3 regions of the Kitasatospora sp. NPDC127067 genome follow, and region 3 is predicted to be linked to each of the others. Evidence: riboswitches for the same ligand, from Rfam matches in the RefSeq annotation. Region 3 holds a riboswitch; each other region holds the start of a gene.

The links. Region 3 has a riboswitch for cobalamin ahead of ACFWJ4_RS27640 (ribonucleoside-diphosphate reductase subunit alpha). Riboswitches for the same ligand answer to the same signal wherever they lie in the genome.
Region 1: linked by a shared signal. The riboswitch ahead of ACFWJ4_RS12780 (HoxN/HupN/NixA family nickel/cobalt transporter) and the one ahead of ACFWJ4_RS27640 (ribonucleoside-diphosphate reductase subunit alpha) in region 3 are both predicted to bind cobalamin.
Region 2: linked by a shared signal. The riboswitch ahead of ACFWJ4_RS19105 (cobalamin biosynthesis protein) and the one ahead of ACFWJ4_RS27640 (ribonucleoside-diphosphate reductase subunit alpha) in region 3 are both predicted to bind cobalamin.

The regions. Positions count from the first base shown of each region.
Region 1 covers NZ_JBHXEM010000023.1:4,248-10,487, forward strand. The annotation lists gene ACFWJ4_RS12765 (AAA family ATPase) at 1-237, shown strand, start outside; gene ACFWJ4_RS12770 (hypothetical protein) at 246-1,919, opposite strand; gene ACFWJ4_RS12775 (metalloregulator ArsR/SmtB family transcription factor) at 1,978-2,361, opposite strand; cobalamin riboswitch at 2,444-2,657, shown strand; gene ACFWJ4_RS12780 (HoxN/HupN/NixA family nickel/cobalt transporter) at 2,688-3,803, shown strand; gene ACFWJ4_RS12785 (M24 family metallopeptidase) at 4,184-5,290, shown strand; gene efp (elongation factor P) at 5,369-5,932, shown strand; gene nusB (transcription antitermination factor NusB) at 5,937-6,240, shown strand, end outside.
Region 2 covers NZ_JBHXEM010000043.1:46,874-53,113, forward strand. The annotation lists gene ACFWJ4_RS19095 (hypothetical protein) at 1-159, opposite strand, end outside; gene ACFWJ4_RS19100 (alpha/beta hydrolase) at 1,028-2,134, opposite strand; cobalamin riboswitch at 2,573-2,705, shown strand; gene ACFWJ4_RS19105 (cobalamin biosynthesis protein) at 2,813-3,805, shown strand; gene ACFWJ4_RS19110 (cobyric acid synthase) at 3,802-5,340, shown strand; gene ACFWJ4_RS19115 (putative cobaltochelatase) at 5,495-6,240, shown strand, end outside.
Region 3 covers NZ_JBHXEM010000081.1:33,216-39,455, forward strand. The annotation lists gene ACFWJ4_RS27625 (glycosyltransferase family 2 protein) at 1-57, shown strand, start outside; gene ACFWJ4_RS27630 (glycoside hydrolase family 26 protein) at 63-1,148, shown strand; gene ACFWJ4_RS27635 (glycosyltransferase family 39 protein) at 1,148-2,881, shown strand; cobalamin riboswitch at 2,944-3,087, shown strand; gene ACFWJ4_RS27640 (ribonucleoside-diphosphate reductase subunit alpha) at 3,280-5,685, shown strand; gene ACFWJ4_RS27645 (ribonucleotide-diphosphate reductase subunit beta) at 5,685-6,240, shown strand, end outside.

The DNA of each region.
Region 1 (6,240 bases), on a different contig from region 3:
CGGGACGAGGACATGCTGATGAAGCTGCCGCTGGTCCGCGCCCGGGCCCACCGGGCGCTCGGGCAGCCGGAGCTCGCCGCCGCCCACGCGGGCGACTGCGCCCGGCGGGCCGAGGAGCGCGGCCAGTACGCGAAGGAGGCGCAGGCCCACACCCTGCTGCTCGCCCTCGCCGAGGAGCTGGACGACGTGGAGCTCGCGGAGCGCAGCCGGGCGCGGCTGCGGGAGCTGCCGCAGTAGCGCCCTTCTCAGGGGCCGGTGCGGAAGGACACCCGGGTGCGGTGCTCGCCGGTGCGGACGGTGAGGCCGTGCCGGGGGAGGCCGGCCGGGTCGCCGCCGTCGGCGAGCCAGCAGGCCACGGCGGAGCCGAGCAGCAGCGGGTCGACGGCGGGGTCGGGGCAGGTCCAGTCCGGTTCGGCGCGGGCCTCCAGCAGCAGGCCGGCGCGCAGTCGGAGCAGGTGGCGGGCCGGGCCGAGGGCGGCCACCGCGACGGCGAGGCCGGGGAGTTCGGCGGCGGAGTCGGCGAGCCAGCGGCCGGCGGGGCGTTCGGCGTGCACCTCGGTGCGGGCCAGGACCTCGGCGGTGTAGCGCAGGGCGTCGCCCGGGTGCTCGTCGGTGAGGGCGTGGAAGCCGCGCGGGGCGTGGTCGTGCGGGTCGAAGGGGTAGCGCCGCAGGCTGACCTCGGTGCCCTCGCTCCGGCCCTCGACGTCGTACGCGGTGGGCCGGTCGACGGTGCCGGGGCACGGGGCCGGCCTGGGGTAGGGCGGCAGGGCCGGTTCGTCCGCGGGCTCGTCCAGCCCGGCCAGGAAGGAGTGCAGCAGCGGGCGCAGCAGCCGGGCGGATTCGCCGGGGTGGGCGAGCGAGCGGTCGGTGATCGCGCTCAGGTCGGCCGGGTCCCGGGCGAGGGCCTGTTCGACCTGGGCGGCGAGGTCCCCGTCCGGGTCGAGGACGGGCGCTGCCTGGCCGAAGGCGTAGCCGGGGGAGCGGGGGTCGAGTTCGGCGGCGCCGGTGGCGACGAGCAGGGTGCGGTGGTTCAGGGCGGCGCCGTAGACGGTGACCGATCCGTGGTCGCCGATCACGCAGTCGGCGGCGACGAGCGCGGCCTGCCAGCCCTGGTGGGGCGGGATCAGGCGCAGGCCCATCCGGCGGGCGTCGTCGAGCAGCGCTTCGGGGTCGTGGCGGCTCCACACGTTGGGGTGCAGGACGACGGCCACCGTGTACTCGTCGGCGGGGAGCCGGCGGACCAGCCGCCGGGGGAGGTCCGGGCGGCGGCCGAACAAGGAGTGCTCGCTCCAGGTGGAGCTGACGACGACGAGCCGTCGGCCGCCGGTGGCACCGAGCGCGGCGCGGTAGCCGTCGCGGGAGCGCCGGCTGCCGAGCATCCGGTCGAAGCAGGGGTCGCCGACCACCCGGGCGACGTCCAGCGCCTCGGGGCAGGAGTCCCGCAGCCGGTCCAGCTGCTCGGGGTGGGAGAGGCCGAGGACGTCCACGAACACCCGTCCGCGGTGGGTGAGTTCGTTGCGGGACAGACCGGCGGCGGTGACCGTGTCGCCGGTGGACTCGGTGACCAGCCGGTTGTAGCCGACGCCGTGCGGGAGGACGACGAGGCGGGCGTCCAGCCGGTGCATGGAGGAGTGGACGGCGCAGGCGACGGCCAGGTCGAAGCGGCGGCTGACGGCGTCCTCCCAGTCCAGCACGGTGAAGCCGGGCAGGCCGTGCAGGTACTCGTCCAGGGCGCGGTCGGCGAAGGCGGAGCCGGGGTTGACGGTGAAGTACCGCTCGATGCCGTCCGGGTTCAGCAGGGTCAGGACGTCCAGGACCCGGGTGGCCGAGGTGAGGGTGCGGGCGACCGCCAGCACGCGGGCCCTGACCGGTCGGGTGTTCCACCGGTCGGCGGGCCAGGCGTGGGGGCGGGACGGCACGTCATGATCGTACTCATCCGCTCCGGCCGCGGCGCGGTTCCGGGGCCGGGCCAGTGGGTCAGCCCGTGGCCGCGGTGGGCTCGTGGTGTTCGCCGGCAGCGCACTCGTCGAGGAGGGGGCGCATGGCCTCGTCCACGAGCTGGTAGCGCACCACGCGTCCGTCCCGGTCGCCGGTGACCACGCCGGCCGTGCGGAGCAGCCGCAGGGCCTGGGAGACGGCGGGGTCGCGCATGCCGGTGGCGACCGCGAGGTCGGTGACGGCGAGCGGCCCGGCCCGGTGGAGGGCGAGCAGCAGGGCGAGCCGGCCGGGGTCGGCGAGCAGGGAGAACCGCTCGGCCCAGGACCGGACGTGGGCCGGGTCGCCGATCGCGGCGATGGCCTCGCAGACCCGGTGCCCGTCGATGGTGCGGTGGCCCGCGCGGTCGGCCGGTACGAGATGCATGCGGACATTCTCGCAGGCGGCGGTCTGTGATCCTGGACACCTGCGCAGGTGCGCAACCTTGCACGGGTCGGGGCGTGACCCCTACGGTGTTCCCCGCCGTGGTGCTCGGGAAGACCGGTGACGGACCCTCAGGGGTCCCAGCCCGGAGCGGCCCTCGCCACTGTGATCGGGTCGTTCCTCCGTCCGCGGAGGAACGTCGTCCGTACCCATGGAGCCACTGGGCGCCTCGCGCGCTTGGGAAGGCGGGTACGGGCGTCCCGTCAGCCAGGAGACCGGCCACGGCATCTCACGAGGTTTTCCACGAGGTGCTGGAGCGTGATCCGCAGATGACCCTGCCCGAAACCGTTGCCGCCGGGGCCGAACCGGCCCCCTCCGCGCTGCCCAGCTTCCAGTGGCGGCGCGAGGACACCGTCCGTACCGCCGGGCTGATGGCGGTGATCGTGGCCATGCACGTGGTGGCCTTCGGCACGCTGATCTTCCTGGTCGCACCCGAGAAGTACGCGGTCGGTACCCAGGTCTTCGGGGTGGGCCTGGGTATCACCGCGTACACCCTCGGGATGCGGCACGCCTTCGACGCCGACCACATCGCGGTGATCGACAACACCACCAGAAAGCTGATGGCGGACGGCAAGCGGCCGGTCTCGGTGGGCTTCTGGTTCGCCCTCGGGCACTCCTCGATGGTGGTGCTGATGGCCGCCCTGGTGGCGGGCGGCGCGCAGCTGGCGAACACCCTGATGGACGACGAGTCGGCCACCCACAAGTGGCTCGGCGTGATCGGGACGACCACCTCCGGCGTGTTCCTCTACCTGATCGGCGCGCTCAACCTGGCGGCGCTGCTCGGCATCCTCAGGGTGTTCCGCTCGATGCGGGCCGGGAAGTTCGACGAGAAGGAGCTGGAGGCGCACCTCGACTCGCGCGGCTTCATGGCCCGGGTGCTGAACCGGGCGACCCGTTCGATCACCCGGCCCGGGCAGATGTTCCCGGTGGGCATGGTGCTGGGGCTGGGCTTCGACACCGCGACCGAGGTCACCCTGATGGTGATGGCCGGCTCGGGCGCCGCCTCCGGGCTGCCCTGGTACGCGATCGTCTGCCTGCCGCTGCTGTTCGCGGCCGGGATGAGCCTGTTCGACACCCTGGACGGGACGTTCATGAACTTCGCGTACCAGTGGGCCTTCGCCAACCCGGTGCGGAAGGTGTACTACAACCTGACCATCACCGGTCTGTCGATCGCGGTGGCCTTCGTCATCGGCACCATCGAGCTGGTCGGGGTGCTGCACGAGAAGCTCGATCTGACCGACCCGGTCACCGGCTTCATCGCCGACATCTCGCTGGACAACGTCGGCTACGCCATCGCCGGGCTGTTCGTGGTCGTCTGGGCGATCGCGATCGGGTACTGGAAGCTCGCCGGGGTCGAGAAGCGCTGGACGCCCGAGGGCTCCTGAGCCACCCGGCCGCGCGCAGCGGCCTGCCCGCGCACGCCGGAACGGCGCCTCCCCGCGGTGGGGAGGCGCCGTTCGCGTTCCGGGGGCCGGGTGCGCCCCGGGTCGGCGCTCCTCGCGGAAGTCGACGCGCCGGCCGCCGACCGGGTCGCACTCGCACAGGACCGGAAGTGACAGATCCGTGACGGAACGTAGCGACCGGTCGAGGTCCGAGGGGCCACCGGGGGGTGCGAGGCCCCTCGGTGGCACGCTGCGTGGGGGGCGGGGCGCGGGTCCGAGGGGGACGGTGCCGCGGTCGCGCAGGGGGGCGTGCAAGGGGTATTGGGGGTTCTGCCGGGGGTGCTCGGCGGGCGCTTCGGGCCGGGGGTTCGTAGGCTCGACGCATGGCGGATGCGTACGCGGGGCGGCGGGAGCGGGTGAGGGAGCACTGCAGTGCGGCCGGGGCCGATGCGGCGCTGATCACCCGCGCGGCGAACGTGCGGTACCTGACGGGCTGCGCGCCCTGCGGGGCGAGCCTGCTGCTGACCAGGGAGCGGGCGCTGCTCGCGCTGCCGGACGACCTGCCGCCGGACGACTCCGGGGAGCACCTGATCGCCCCGGACGTCACCCGGCTGCCGGTGGCGGCCGGGTCGGACTCCGCGCTGGCCGTCGCGGCCGTCGCCGCGCGGTCCGGGGTGTCGGGACTGGCGGTGGAGGAGCACGACCTGACCGTCACCCGGCACCGGGCGGTGGGGGGTCTGACCGAGGGGGCCCGGCTGGTGGACCTCGGTCAGACGGTCGAGCGGCTGCGGGTGGTCAAGGACGAGCACGAGATCGCCGACCTGCGGATCGCCGCCGAGATCGCCGACCAGGCACTGGGCGAACTGCTGGAGTCGATCCTGGTCGGCCGCACCGAGCGGCACCTGGCGATGGAGCTGGAGCGCCGGATGATCGACCACGGCGCCGACCGGGCCGCCTTCCCGGTCTCGGTCGGCACCGGCAGCCACTCCGGTCAGGCCGCCCACCAGCCCACCGACCGCCGGGTGGAGGAGGGCGACTTCCTGACCGTGGTGATGGGCGCCCAGTACCGCGGCTACGGCGTCTCCACCGCCCGCACCTTCGTGATCGGCGCGGCCCCCGCGCCCTGGCAGGTGGAGCTGCACCGGCTGGTCTTCCGGGCCCAGCGGGCCGGGCGGGAGGCGCTCGGACCGGGCGTGGAGCAGTGCGTGCCCGACCGGGCCGCGCGGCAGGTCCTGGAGGCGGCCGGCCACACCGAGGCCTCCCCGCACCCGGTGGGCCACGGCGTCGGGCTGGAGATCCGGGAGGCGCCGCGCCTCGGTCCGTCGGACATGGGTAAACTGGACAGCCGCGTGCCGGTCACCGTCGGTCCGGGGGTCCACCTCCCGGGCAGGGGCGGCGTCCGGATCGAGGACACGCTCGTCGTGCGCCCCCTCGAAGAGGGCGGGCCCGAGCTGCTCACCATCACCACCAAGGAGCTCCTCGCCCTGTGACCGCGGCCCCCCGGGGGCCGTGGGAGGCAGGACGCAATCCCTTGGTTCCTTGACAGCTATACAGGAGTTAGTGCGCCCGTGGCTTCCACGAACGATCTCAAGAACGGCATGGTCCTCAAGCTGGAGGGCGGCAAGCTCTGGTCCGTCGTCGAGTTCCAGCACGTCAAGCCCGGCAAGGGCCCGGCCTTCGTGCGTACCAAGCTCAAGGAGGTCCTGACCGGCAAGGTCGTCGACAAGACCTTCAACGCGGGCACCAAGGTCGAGACCGCCAACGTCGACAAGCGCGGCATGCAGTTCTCGTACAAGGACGGCGAGAACTTCGTGTTCATGGACATGGACACCTACGACCAGCTGACCATCGAGCCGTCGGTCGTCGGCGACGCCGCCAAGTACCTGCTGGAGGGCTTCGAGGCCCTCGTCGCGCAGAACGAGGGCTCGGTCCTCTACATCGAGCTCCCGGCCGCGGTCGAGCTGACCATCGCCGAGACCGAGCCGGGCGTCCAGGGCGACCGCTCCACCGGTGGCACCAAGCCGGCCACCCTGGAGACCGGCGCCGAGATCCAGGTGCCGCTCTTCGTCACCAAGGGTGAGAAGGTCAAGGTCGACACCCGCGACGGCAGCTACCTCGGCCGGGTGAAGTAAGTCCGTGTCGGCCGCACGCAGCAAGGCCCGCACCAGGGCCTTCCAGATCCTCTTCGAGGCCGACCACCGCGGGGTCGACCCGCAGCAGGTCCTCGCCGACTGGGTGGCCCGCGCCCGCGAGCCCAGGCCCGACGAGGGCACCCCGCAGGTCGGTGAGTACACCATGGAGCTCATCGAGGGGTACGTCCAGCACGCTCGTCGCATCGACGACCTGATCGAGCAGTACTCCGTCGGCTGGTCGCTCGACCGGATGCCGATCGTGGACCGCAACGTCCTGCGGCTCGGTGCCTACGAGCTGATCTGGGAGG
Region 2 (6,240 bases), on a different contig from region 3:
CAGCGCCCGGCCGGCCTCGCGGGCGTCCTCGGGGAGCAGTTCGCCGCGCTTGTCGACCTCGGCCAGCTCACCGGCCCAGCGGGCGACGCGGACGGCGTCCACCAGCATCCGGCGGGCCAGCGGCGCCAGCTCGGCGGGTGCCGGGAAGCCCTCGGGCACGGGAACCCTGCCCCGCCCGGGAGCCGGAGCGGGCCCTCGCCGCCGGGGTACTCCGTTACGGGGGACACCCGCCCCGCCCGGCCTGCCACCGGCGGGCCGTTGGGCCGTTCCGGGGAGACGGGTCACCGTCGCACCGGTACCGATCGTCGGCGGGAGCGGGGCATCACGGTCGCGCGGGTTCCGAGACGTCACGTCGAGCAGTCTTCCCCTTGCACCGGCCTTCTGTCACATCCGGTTGTCCGTACGACCGGGCGACCGGTGGCGGCACCTCCGCAAGATCGGGCAACAGCGGCAAACCGCCTGGCCGGAAACGTGTGACCTGCCCATGCCACTCGCATCGTCCCGGTTGCCAGGAATGCTCGGGCGGTTACCGTGCGTACGGGTGGGGGGTCAGTGGCCGGGCAAATTGTCGTCCCTGACATCGGGGTGGTTTTCGCGCCGGTCGCACGGGGAATCCCCTTCCGCCGACTTCCGGCGGAGCTGTCCAGTCCGAATCCGGACGGATGACGGGCGGGGCGGGGGGATCGCGCCGCGCGAGAAGTCGGACCGGCCGACTTCTCGCGCGCCTACGGCGGAATGGGGGAAACGTTCATTCGTGGGCAGGGGGAAGCGCGCCGGAAAAGCCGGCGCGGCCCAGCCGGAAACGCCCGCGCGCGGAGGGGGGCGAGGGCGCGACCCGTAGGTCTTGCGGGCCTCGCGGACCCTGTCGGACGGATCGGACGGATCGGGTCGACGGGTCGACGGGTCGAACCAACGGGCCGGCTCGGACCTCGGCGGTGGGGCCGCGTTCCGATCCGCAGGGGCGGAAGCGGAGCACCGACCGCGGCACGTCCGGGAGACGTTCCGGCGAGGACCCGCCGGCGGCGCCCTACAGCAGCGGCGTGAGCCAGCGGCGGAGCAGTTCGGTGTACCGGTCGGGAGCGGTGTTCCAGAGGGTGGCGTGGTCGGCACCGGGGAAGGCCTGGAGGCTGACCACGTCGCGACGGGCGGCGGCCAGCTTCTCGGCGCTGCCGAAGGGCGCGATCCGGTCCTCGGGGCTGTGCAGGAGAAGGGTGGGCACCCGCAGGTCGGTGCCGTCGGCGATGCGGGCGAAGTCGGCGAGGTCGACGCCGGTGCGGCCCTCCGCGGCCAGGGCCCCGAGCTCGGCGGCGACGCCCTGGAAGCCGGCCCGGGCAGCGTCCCGGCGGGCGGAGACCGGGAGGTCGAGCACCGGCGAGTCGAGGATGAGGCCGCTGACGGCGTGCGGCCAGGCGGTGCGGGCCGCGGTCTGGAGGGCCGTGGTCGCGCCGACCGACCAGCCGTAGAGGATCACCTTGCCCGCGCCGCTGTCGAGCGCCAGCCGTACCGCCGCCTCGATGTCGCGCCACTCGGTCTCGCCGAAGTGGCTGAGCCCGTCCGGGGAGGCGGGGGCGCCCTGGTCGCCGCGGTAGGTGACGGCAAGGGTGGGCAGGCCGAGCCGGTCGAGGACGGGGAGCACCGGGAGGGTCTGCTGGCGGTCGGCCTCGGGGCCGTGCACCAGGATCACCCAGGTGCCGCGCTTGCCGTCGAGCCGCCAGGCGGGAAGGGCGCCGAGCTCACCGTCGGCGGTGGTGTCGGTGAAGGGGAGGCCGAGTGCCTCGGTGGGGTCGCCGAGGTGGACCCGGGGGGTGAAGCGGACCTCGGTGCCGGGGGTGAGCGTGCCCCGGTCGGCGCGGAGCAGCCGGCGGGTGACGCCCCGCTCGTCGCTGTGCAGGACCTCCTCGACGACCGCGTGCCCGCCGTCCGCCCACTCGACCGCCCAGCGGCCGGGGCGCAGGCTCTCGGGGCCGCGGGTGAAGGTGACGCGGCCGGGGGCGAGGCCGCGGACCAGGACCGGCCCGGACTTCGGGACGGCGGCCACCGGACGGACCGTCCGCTCGGAGGCCCGACGGCCGATCACCAGCACGGCGGCCCCGACCGCGGCGGCCGCCACGACGGCGGCGGTTCCCCAACGCATTTCGCTCCCCGCTCTGTTGCTCACGGACCGGACGGTGTTCGGGCACCAGTTCACCGGCGCTCCGTCCGCCCGGCCACCGGGCTGGGCCGTCCGGGTCACCCGGGCGGCGGCCCGGCGGCGCCGAGGAGGTGCCGGAAGCGGGCGGCGAGGGCGGCGGCGGGGGCGGCGAGGGGCTTTCCGCGGTGCCCGCCACCGAACTCCGCGGCGCATGCCACCGAACCGCAGGCGTGGCCCCGGTCCTGCCCCAGCCGCCGAACGCACGAAGCGGCCCGGCCACGGACCGGTGCCGCGCCGGGCGATCCCCCGGCCTGTCAGCGGCCCCGCGCCGGGCGATCCCCGGCGCGTCGGCGGCGTCCGCGTGTGACCAACCCCTCCGTGACCTCGGTTGACTCCCGGTTCGGGCCCGTGATGGGATCCTGGGGCCAAACGGAGGCATGGAGAGGAAGCCGGTGGAATTCCGGCGCGGTCCCGCCACTGTCACCGGGGAGCACGCTCGGAACATCGCCACGGCGGCCGTCGACGGCCGCTGGAAGGCTCCGGGCGTGCGTTCGACCCGGAAGCCAGGAGACTCTCGCCCCCGTCACGTCGATCCAGGGCGCGGACCCTGAGTGAGGACACGCACGCGATGCAGGCTGCCCCGCCCCACCGGACTCCGAGCTGCCTTCCGCCGTGCCCCCGATGACCCCGCTCGGGCCCTCCTCCTCGCCGCGCCCGCTGGCCCGCGCCGCCGCGTTCGCGCTCGGCGCCGTCGCGGGCCATGTCGCCGACGCCCGCTTCGCCGACCCCCGCCGGGGCCATCCGGTGGCCGTCTTCGGCGGCGCCGCGACCCGGCTGGAGCGTCGGCTGTGGCGCGACGACCGCGGCGCGGGGGCCGGGTACACGGCGCTGTGCGTGGGCGCGGTGGCGGCGGGCGCGCTCGCCCTGGACCGTACGGTGGGCCGGCGTCCGCTGGGCCGGGCGGTGCTGGCGGCGGCCGCGACCTGGACGGTGCTCGGCGGCACCTCGCTGACCCGGGAGGCGCGCACCATCGGCCGCTCGCTGTCCGCGGGCGACCTCGCGGCGGCCCGGGAGCGGCTGCCGCACCTGTGCGGGCGGGACCCGAGCGCGCTGGACGGGCAGCAGATCGCCCGGGCGGTGGTCGAGTCGGTGGCCGAGAACACCGCCGACGCCGTGGTGAACGCGCTGACCTGGGGCGCCCTGGCCGGCACGCCCGGCCTGCTGGCCTTCCGCGCCGTGAACACCCTGGACGCGATGGTGGGTCACCGCTCGCCGCGCTACGCCCGGTTCGGCTGGGCCTCGGCCCGGCTGGACGACCTGGCGGGCTGGCCGGGCGCCCGGCTGACGGCGCTGCTGACGGTGGCCGCCGCGCCCGAGCCCCGTACGGCCTGGCGGGTCTGGCGGCGCGACGGCTCCGCGCACCCGAGCCCGAACGCGGGCCAGGCCGAGGCGGCGTTCGCCGGCGCGGTGGGCGTACGGCTGGGCGGGGCGCTGCGGTACGGCGAGAGGGTGGAGCACCGGCCCGTGCTGGGTGCGGAGCTGCGGCCGGTGACGGTGGACGACATCGAGCGCGCCTGTGCGCTCTCCCGGCGGGTGGGCGCACTGGCGCTGGGTACGACGGTCGCGGGGCACGTCCTGCTGCGGATGCTGCTGAGGAAGAAGGGACGGGCATGAGCAAGGCGCTGCTGGTCGCGGGGACGACCTCGGACGCGGGCAAGAGCGTGGTGACGGCCGGGATCTGCCGTTGGCTCGTCCGCCAGGGCGTGCGGGTCGCGCCGTTCAAGGCGCAGAACATGTCGCTCAACTCCTTCGTCACCGCCGACGGCGCCGAGATCGGCCGTGCCCAGGCGATGCAGGCGCAGGCCGCCCGGGTGGAGCCGGAGGCGGCGATGAACCCGGTGCTGCTCAAGCCGGGCGCGGACGGCCGCAGCCAGGTGGTGCTGCTCGGCAGGCCGGTGGCGGAGGTGGGCGCGCTGGACTACCGCGAGCGCAAGCCCGTCCTGCTGGAGCGTGCCCTGGAGTGCCTGGCGGACCTGCGCGGCCGCTACGACGTGGTGGTCTGCGAGGGCGCGGGCTCGCCCGCCGAGATCAACCTGCGCGACCGCGACATCGCCAACATGGGCCTGGCGACGGCCGCCGCCCTGCCGGTGGTGGTGGTCGGGGACATCGACCGCGGCGGGGTCTTCGCGGCGATGTACGGGACGCTGGCGCTGCTGTCGGCGGAGGACCAGCGGCACGTGGCCGGCTGGTTCGTCAACAAGTTCCGCGGTGACGCGCGGCTGCTCGCGCCCGGGCTGGAGATGCTGCACGGGCTGACCGGCCGTCCGGTGCTGGGCACGCTGCCGATGCTGCCCGGGCTCTGGCTGGACGCCGAGGACTCGCTGGACCTGTCGACGGTGGTGGACCGGGCGGACGGGCCCGGGCCGTACGGCGCGGACGTGCTGCGGGTGGCCGTGGTGCGCTTCCCGCGGCTGTCCAACTTCACCGACATGGACGCGCTCGCGCAGGAGCCGGGCGTGCTGGTGCGCTGGGCGACCCGCCCGGAGGAGCTGGCCGACGCCGACCTGGTGGTGCTGCCCGGCACCCGGGCCACCGTCGCGGACCTCGCCTGGCTGCGCGAGCGCGGTCTGGAGCCGGCGCTGCGGGCGCGGGCGGCGGCCGGGCTGCCGGTCCTCGGGGTCTGCGGCGGCTACCAGATGCTGGCGCGCTCGATCGTGGACGAGGTCGAGTCGAAGGCGGGGGCCGTCGAGGGCCTCGGCCTGCTGCCGACGCAGGTGCGGTTCGGCGCCGAGAAGGTGCTGGCGCGGCCGGTCGGCGAGGCGTACGGGCAGCGGGTGGAGGGCTACGAGATCCACCACGGGGTGGTCACCGTCGAGGGCGGGGACACGTTCGTCTCCGACGGCCGGGGGCGGAGTCTGGACGGCTGCCGGGTGGGCCCGGTCTGGGGCACGACCTGGCACGGCGCGCTGGAGAACGACGGGTTCCGCCGCGAACTCCTGCGCGAGGTCGCCGCGTTGTCGGGCCGGGCGTTCGTCCCGGCCCCGGACACCTCCTTCGCCGCGGCGCGCGAGGCCCGGCTGGACCGGCTGGGCGACCTGATCGAGGAGCACGCCGACACCGACGCGCTGTGGAAGCTGATCGAGGGCGGGGTGCCGGCGGCCGGATCGCTGCCGTTCGTCCCGCCCGGGGCCCCTGGGAGTGACGCATGAGCCGGGTACGGCGGCAGTGCCGGGTACGGCAGCAGAGCCGGGCAGGATCACGGGACCAGGCAGGATCACGAAACCGGGCAGGTTCACCGAGCCGGGCAGGATCACAGGACCGGACGGTGCCGCGGAACCGGGCACGACAGGAGTGGGGTACGGCATGAGTGACGTCCGCTATCCGTTCACCGCGATCGTCGGCATGGCCGACCTGCGGCTCGGGCTGCTGCTGAACGCGGTCTCCCCGGCCGTGGGCGGCGTGCTGGTGCGCGGTGAGAAGGGCACCGCGAAGTCGACCATGGTGCGCGCGCTGGCCGGCCTGCTGCCGTCCATCGCCACCGTGGACGACTGCCGCTTCGCCTGCGACCCGGCCGCGCCCGACCCGCAGTGCCCGGACGGGCCGCACGTCTCCCCGCCCGCTTCCGAACGGCCGGCCCAGCTGGTCGAGTTGCCGGTCGGCGTGGCCGAGGACCGGATCGTCGGCTCGCTCGACCTGGAGCGGGCGCTGGCCGAGGGCGTCAAGGCGTACGAGCCCGGGCTGCTCGCCAGGGCGCACCGCGGCGTGCTCTACATCGACGAGGTGAACCTGCTCCAGGACCACGTGGTGGACCTGCTGCTGGACGCCGCCGCGATGGGCCGCTCCTACGTCGAGCGCGAGGGCGTGTCGGTGCGCCACGCGGCCCGGTTCCTGCTGGTGGGCACGATGAACCCGGAGGAGGGCGAGCTGCGGCCGCAGCTGCTCGACCGGTTCGGCCTGACCGTCGAGATCGCCGCCACCCGGGATCCGGCCGAGCGCGCCGAGGTGGTCCGCCGCCGGCTCGCCTACGACGCGGACCCGGCCGGCTTCGCCGAGCGGTTCGCCGAGGATGAGCGGGCTCTCGCCGAACGCATCGTCGCCGCACGGGAGTT
Region 3 (6,240 bases):
TACGCCACCATCGTGGGCCGGGTCCTCGTCCAGCCCCGCCCGACGGAAGCAGTGTGATCGCCATGACCGCCCACCCGAGACGGGCCGGCCGGCTCCGTCGCCGGCTGGCGCTCCCGCTACTGGCCGCCGCCGGCCTGCTGCTCACCACCGCGTGCGGCCCCGAGGACCCCGGCTTCGCGATGCAGAAGGACCTCGCCCGGGCCGCCCCGGCCGCCACCCCGGCCCCTGGCGCTCCGGGCACTCCGGGTGCGACTCCCGCGCCCGCCCAGCCCAAGGCCCTGCCGGCCGGCGTCCCGTACGACGTCACGCCGCTGCTCAGGCCGAGCCACAAGTACCTCGGCGCCGCCCTGCCCGACGTCCCCGCCACGATGGACGCGCTGCCCGGCTACCGCGACGCGATCGGCAAGCAGCCCAACATCCTGGAGTTCTACGCCCACTGGAAGGGCGGCTTCGACACCACGGGCGCCCGCCGGATCCACGACGCCGGGGCGCTTCCCTTCATGGCCTGGGAGCCGCACGACCGCTCGCTCGCCTCGATCGCGGCCGGCGACACCGACGACTACGTGCGCGGCGTCGCCAAGGCCGTCGCCAGGTTCAACCTGCCGATCGCCATCAGCATCGCCCACGAGATGAACGGCGACTGGTACCCGTGGGGCCGTCAGGCCGCCACCCCCGAGGACTTCGTGGCCGCCTGGCGCCACGTCCACGACCTCTTCGACCAGGCCGGCGCCACCAACGTGATCTGGGTCTGGAGTCCCAACATCACCGACCCCGCGCCCAACACCCGTCTGGAGCCGTACTACCCCGGCGACACCTACGTCGACTGGGCCGGCATGACCGGCTACTTCACCAAGACCGGGCCCAAGACCTTCGAGACGCTCTACGGCCCGACCATGGCCGAGATCCGCGGCTTCTCCCAGAAGCCCTTCTTCATCAGCGAGACCGCCTCCGAGCAGGGCAAGCGCCAACGCGCCGACATCGACCAGCTGTTCTCCGGGCTTGAGGCGCACGACGACATCGTCGGCTTCGTCTGGTTCAACATCGTCAAGCGAGCGGACTGGCGGGTCGAGGCCGTGCCGGACACCCTCGCCGCGTTCAAGCAGCGCGTGTCCGACCCCCGTTACGGCTTCGACATCCGGAACCCCTGATGAGTACTGAGTCCGAGTTCTCCCCCGTCCCGCACGGCCGCTCCGCCCACGACCCGGCCGCCGAGCCGGACCTTGACCCCGACGGGCCCGGGGCCGTGGCGGCGGGCAGCCCCGACGGGCCCCGCACGGCCGCGGCGGCGGGCAGCCCCGCACGGCCCGGAACCGCCGTGGCGGTCGACAACCCCGACGGCGTCGAGCTGGCCCCGTACACCATCCCGCAGGTCCCCGCGCTCGGCTGGGACCCGGGCACCAGCCCCCGCCGCCGCTGGATCGCCCGCGGCCTGCTGGGCGCCGTCCTGACCGTCCAGGCCGCCCTCTCGCTGCGCCTGCTGGCCGCCGCGCACCCCGACGAGGCCGCCGCCATGGTCGCCGGCCGCCAGCAGCTGTCCCACCTGCTGCACGGCACCCCGGTCACCACCGACCTGGTCGACCGGGTGCACGGCTCGCCCTGGCTCTACCCGCCGCTGGCCGGCGCCGCCGCCGACGCCAACGGCATCTGGGGCACCCGGCTGCTCAGCCTCGGCTTCGCGCTGCTCACCACGGTGCTGCTGTACTCGCTGACCCGGCGGCTGTTCAACGAGCGGGTCGCCATCTGCGCCATCGCCGGGTACGCCGTCCTCCAGTCCACCGTGGTGGTCGGCTTCTACGCCGCGCCCGAGTCCCTCGCCCTCCTGCTGGTCGCCCTCGCGGCCTGGACCACGGTGTTCACCGCCGGCCGCCATCCGGCCCTGGCCCTGCTCGCCGCCCCGCCCACGGCGCTGGCCTGCGCCACGGCCTACTCCGCGGCCTTCGCCGTCCCCGCCCTGGTCGCCCTCGCCTTCGCCTGCGCCCGGCCGTACCACCGGGTGGGCCCGGCCGCCCTGCGCGCGCTGCTGTCGGCCCTCGGCATCCTCGTCCTGCTGCTCCCGTACGGCACCCTCGGCAGGGTCGCCGGGTGGTCGCCCTCGCGCGGCAACGCCCCCGGCTCGGCCGGCTCGATCCTGCTCGGCACGCTCCAGTGGGCCGGCCTGTTCACCGTCCTCGCGGTGGCCGGCACCATCGCCTACGCGCGCCGCGAACAGATGCCCGAGCACGACGCGCCGGAGAAGGACGCCCTCCCCACCACCCGGGGCGGGCGCGCCCTGCTCGGGGCCGTCCTGACCGCCACTGCCCTGCTGGTCCCCGCCGCCCACCTGTGGACCGGCACCTCCGGCGCGCTGTTCCGCCACCTCGGCTACGGCATGCTGCTCGCCGCCCCGCTCGCCGGGGTCGGCCTGACCCGGCTGGTCGGCGCCCACTTCCGCCACCCCCAGCTCGGCATCCTGGTCTGGGTCGCACTGCTCGCCCTCGGTCTGGAGCAGTCCGCCCTGCGCTACCAGAACGGGCCCGACTCCGGCCGTCTGCTGGCCGTCCTGCGGGTCCACACGGAGCCCCAGGGCCGCTACCTCACCGAGGTCGACGGACTCGCCGAGTACTACCTCGGCGGCGTCTCCAGGCCCGAGCAGTGGATCTCCGCGCGCGCCGGGACGGACTACCGCGACGGGGCCGGGGTCGAGCACCACGGCGACGACGGCAGCGTGGCCGCGATCCGGGACGGCTGGTTCACCATGGTCGTCCTCGACAGCACCGCGCCGAGGGCCACCGACCGGGCCCTGAGCGAGGCCCTGAGCACCGCCGGACACTACCGGCTGGTCGCCCAGTTCACCTCGCCGACCGGCGATTCGAGTACGTACAAGGTCTATCTGAAGCACTGACCGGCCGCCCGGCTCACGCACATCCGCGACACGACAGGCACAACATATGGTGCCGCCGCAGTCCGGCGGCACTACATGTATGCTCGCTTCTGCTGTCGATGCAGGGGAACCCGGTGCGAATCCGGGACTGCCCCGCAGCGGTGAGCGGGCGGCTGCAGAAGCCGTAACCGCGAGTCCGATGACCTGCCGACGGCGTGCGCCACGGCCCTCCCGCAGAGGCCGCGCGAGCACCGAGCAGTACCCCTCCGGGCCTCGCGGGCGGGCCGGGGAGTCACCTCGCGCGACGCTTTTTGCGTTCGTGCCGTGCTCCCCTGCCCCGATCGGCCCGGTGGCCCCCCGATCACCGCCGCCGATCGCCGCCAGGAGAGAGCGCCTTGACCACCGCTGCCTCAGCCACCCTGCCCGCCCAGGGCTCCGGTACCGCCTTCACCGACCCGACGGTCTCCGACCCCGGGGGCGCGCTGCTGCGGCTGCTCACCGACCGCAGCACCGACCTCACCGAGGTCGACCCCGGCCATGTCGCCGCCGCCGCGCTGCGCGGCCGCCACGCCGGCTCGGACTTCGCCGAGCTGCGCGGGCTGGCCGTGGACGCCGCCGCGTCGATGATCGCCGAGGACCCCCAGTACTCGAAGCTCGCCGCCCGCCTGCTCGCCCTGGAGATCGTCGACGAGGCGAACAACCAGGGCTCGGTGTCCTTCTCCGCCTCGATCGCCGTCGGCCACGCCGAGGGCCTGATCGGCGACACCACCGCCGCCTTCGTCACCAAGCACGCGGCCGCCCTGGACGCGCTCGTCGACACCAAGGGCGACGACCGCTTCGAGTACTTCGGCCTGCGCACGGTGCAGTCCCGCTACCTGCTGCGCCACCCGATCACCCGCAAGGTGATCGAGACCCCGCAGCACTTCCTGCTCCGCGTCGCCTGTGGCCTGGCGGTCGGCGACAGCGAGCAGTCCGTGCGCGAGGTGGCCGAGCTGTACGGCCTGATGAGCCGCCTGGAGTACCTGACCTCCTCGCCGACGCTCTTCAACTCCGGCACCCGCCACCCGCAGATGTCGAGCTGCTACCTGCTCGACTCGCCGCTGGACAACCTGGACTCGATCTACAACCGCTACGCGCAGATCGCCCGCCTGTCCAAGCACGCCGGCGGCATCGGCCTGTCGTACTCGCGCATCCGCTCGCGCGGCAGCCTGATCCGCGGCACCAACGGCAAGTCCAACGGCATCGTGCCGTTCCTGCGCACCCTCGACTCCTCGGTCGCCGCCGTCAACCAGGGCGGCCGCCGCAAGGGCGCGGCCTGCGTCTACCTGGAGACCTGGCACGCCGACATCGAGGAGTTCCTGGAGCTCCGCGACAACACCGGCGAAGAGGCCCGCCGCACCCACAACCTCAACCTGGCGCACTGGATCCCGGACGAGTTCATGCGCCGGGTCAACGCCAACCAGGACTGGTCGCTGTTCTCCCCGGCCGACGTGCCCGAGCTGGTCGACCTGTGGGGCGAGGAGTTCGACGAGGCGTACCGCAAGGCCGAGCTGGCCGGCAAGGCCGTGCGCACCATCCCGGCGCAGACCCTGTACGCCCGCATGATGCGCACCCTCGCGCAGACCGGCAACGGCTGGATGACCTTCAAGGACGCCTCCAACCGCGCCGCCAACCAGACCGCGCTGCCGGGCCGCACGGTGCACTCCTCCAACCTGTGCACCGAGATCCTGGAGGTCACGGACGACTCCGAGACCGCCGTCTGCAACCTCGGCTCGGTCAACCTGGGCGCCCACGTCGCCCCGGGCGCCTCGGCCGCCGACCTGATCGGCGCCATGGACTGGGAGCGCCTCGACGCCACCGTCCGTACGGCCGTGACGTTCCTCGACCGCGTGGTGGACATCAACTTCTACCCGACCACCGAGGCCGGGACGTCCAACTCCCGCTGGCGGCCGGTCGGCCTCGGCGTGATGGGCCTCCAGGACGTCTTCTTCCAGCTGCGGATCGACTTCGACTCCGCCGAGGCGAAGGTCCTCTCCACCCTCATCGCCGAGCGCATCATGCTCACCGCGTACGAGCGCTCCGCCGACCTGGCCGAGCAGCTCGGCCGCCACGAGGCGTACGGCGAGACCCGCGCCGCCCGCGGCGAGCTGCACATCGACCACTTCCCGACGGCCGCCCCGCAGTGGGCCGACCGCTGGACGGCGCTGCGCGCCCGGATCGCCGAGACCGGCCTGCGCAACTCGCTGCTGCTGGCCATCGCGCCGACCGCGACCATCGCGTCCATCGCCGGCGTGTACGAGTGCATCGAGCCGCAGGTGTCCAACCTGTTCAAGCGCGAGACGCTGTCCGGCGAGTTCCTCCAGGTCAACCCGTACCTGGTGCGCGAGCTCAAGGAGCTCGGCGTCTGGGACCAGCAGACCCGCGACGCCCTGCGCGACGCCAACGGTTCCGTCCAGGAGCTGAACTGGCTGCCCGCCGAGGTGCGTTCGCTGTACCGGACGGCCTGGGAGCTGCCGCAGCGCGCGCTGATCGACCTGGCCGCGGCGCGGATGCCGTACCTGGACCAGAGCCAGTCCCTGAACCTGTTCATGGCGGCGCCGACCATCGGCAAGCTCAGCTCGATGTACGCCTACGCGTGGAAGGTCGGTCTGAAGACCACCTACTACCTGCGCTCGCGCCCGGCCACCCGCATCGCCCAGGCCGCGTCCGGTGCCGCCCGTGCCGCCGCGCCGGCGCCCGTGAACACCCCGACCCTCACCCCGGAGCAGGAAGCCGCCCTCGCCTGCTCCCTGGAGAACCCCGAGTCCTGCGAGGCCTGCCAGTAATGTCTCAGTCCGAAGACCGCAAGATGCTGCTCGACCCCGGCTTCGAGCTGACCCTGCGCCCCATGCGCTACCCGTCGTTCTACGACCGGTACCGGGACGCGATCAAGAACACCTGGACCGTCGAGGAGGTGGACCTGCACTCCGACGTCGCCGACCTGGCGAAGCTCAGCGAGGGCGAGCGCCACCTGATCGGCCGGCTGGTCGCGTTCTTCGCGACGGGCGACTCGATCGTCTCCAACAACGTGGTGCTGAGCCTCTACAAGCACATCAACTCGCCCGAGGCGCGGCTGTACCTCTCGCGGCAGCTGTTCGAAGAGGCCGTGCACGTCCAGTTCTACCTGACGCTGCTCGACACCTACCTGCCCGACCCGGAGGACCGCAACGCGGCCTTCGCGGCGGTGGAGAACATCCCCTCCATCCGCCAGAAGGCGCAGTTCTGCTTCAAGTACATGAACGCGGTCGACCACATCGACTCGCTGCAGACGAAGGAGGACAGGCGGGCGTTCCTGCTCAACCTGATCTGCTTCGCCGCGTGTGTCGAGGGGCTGTTCTTCT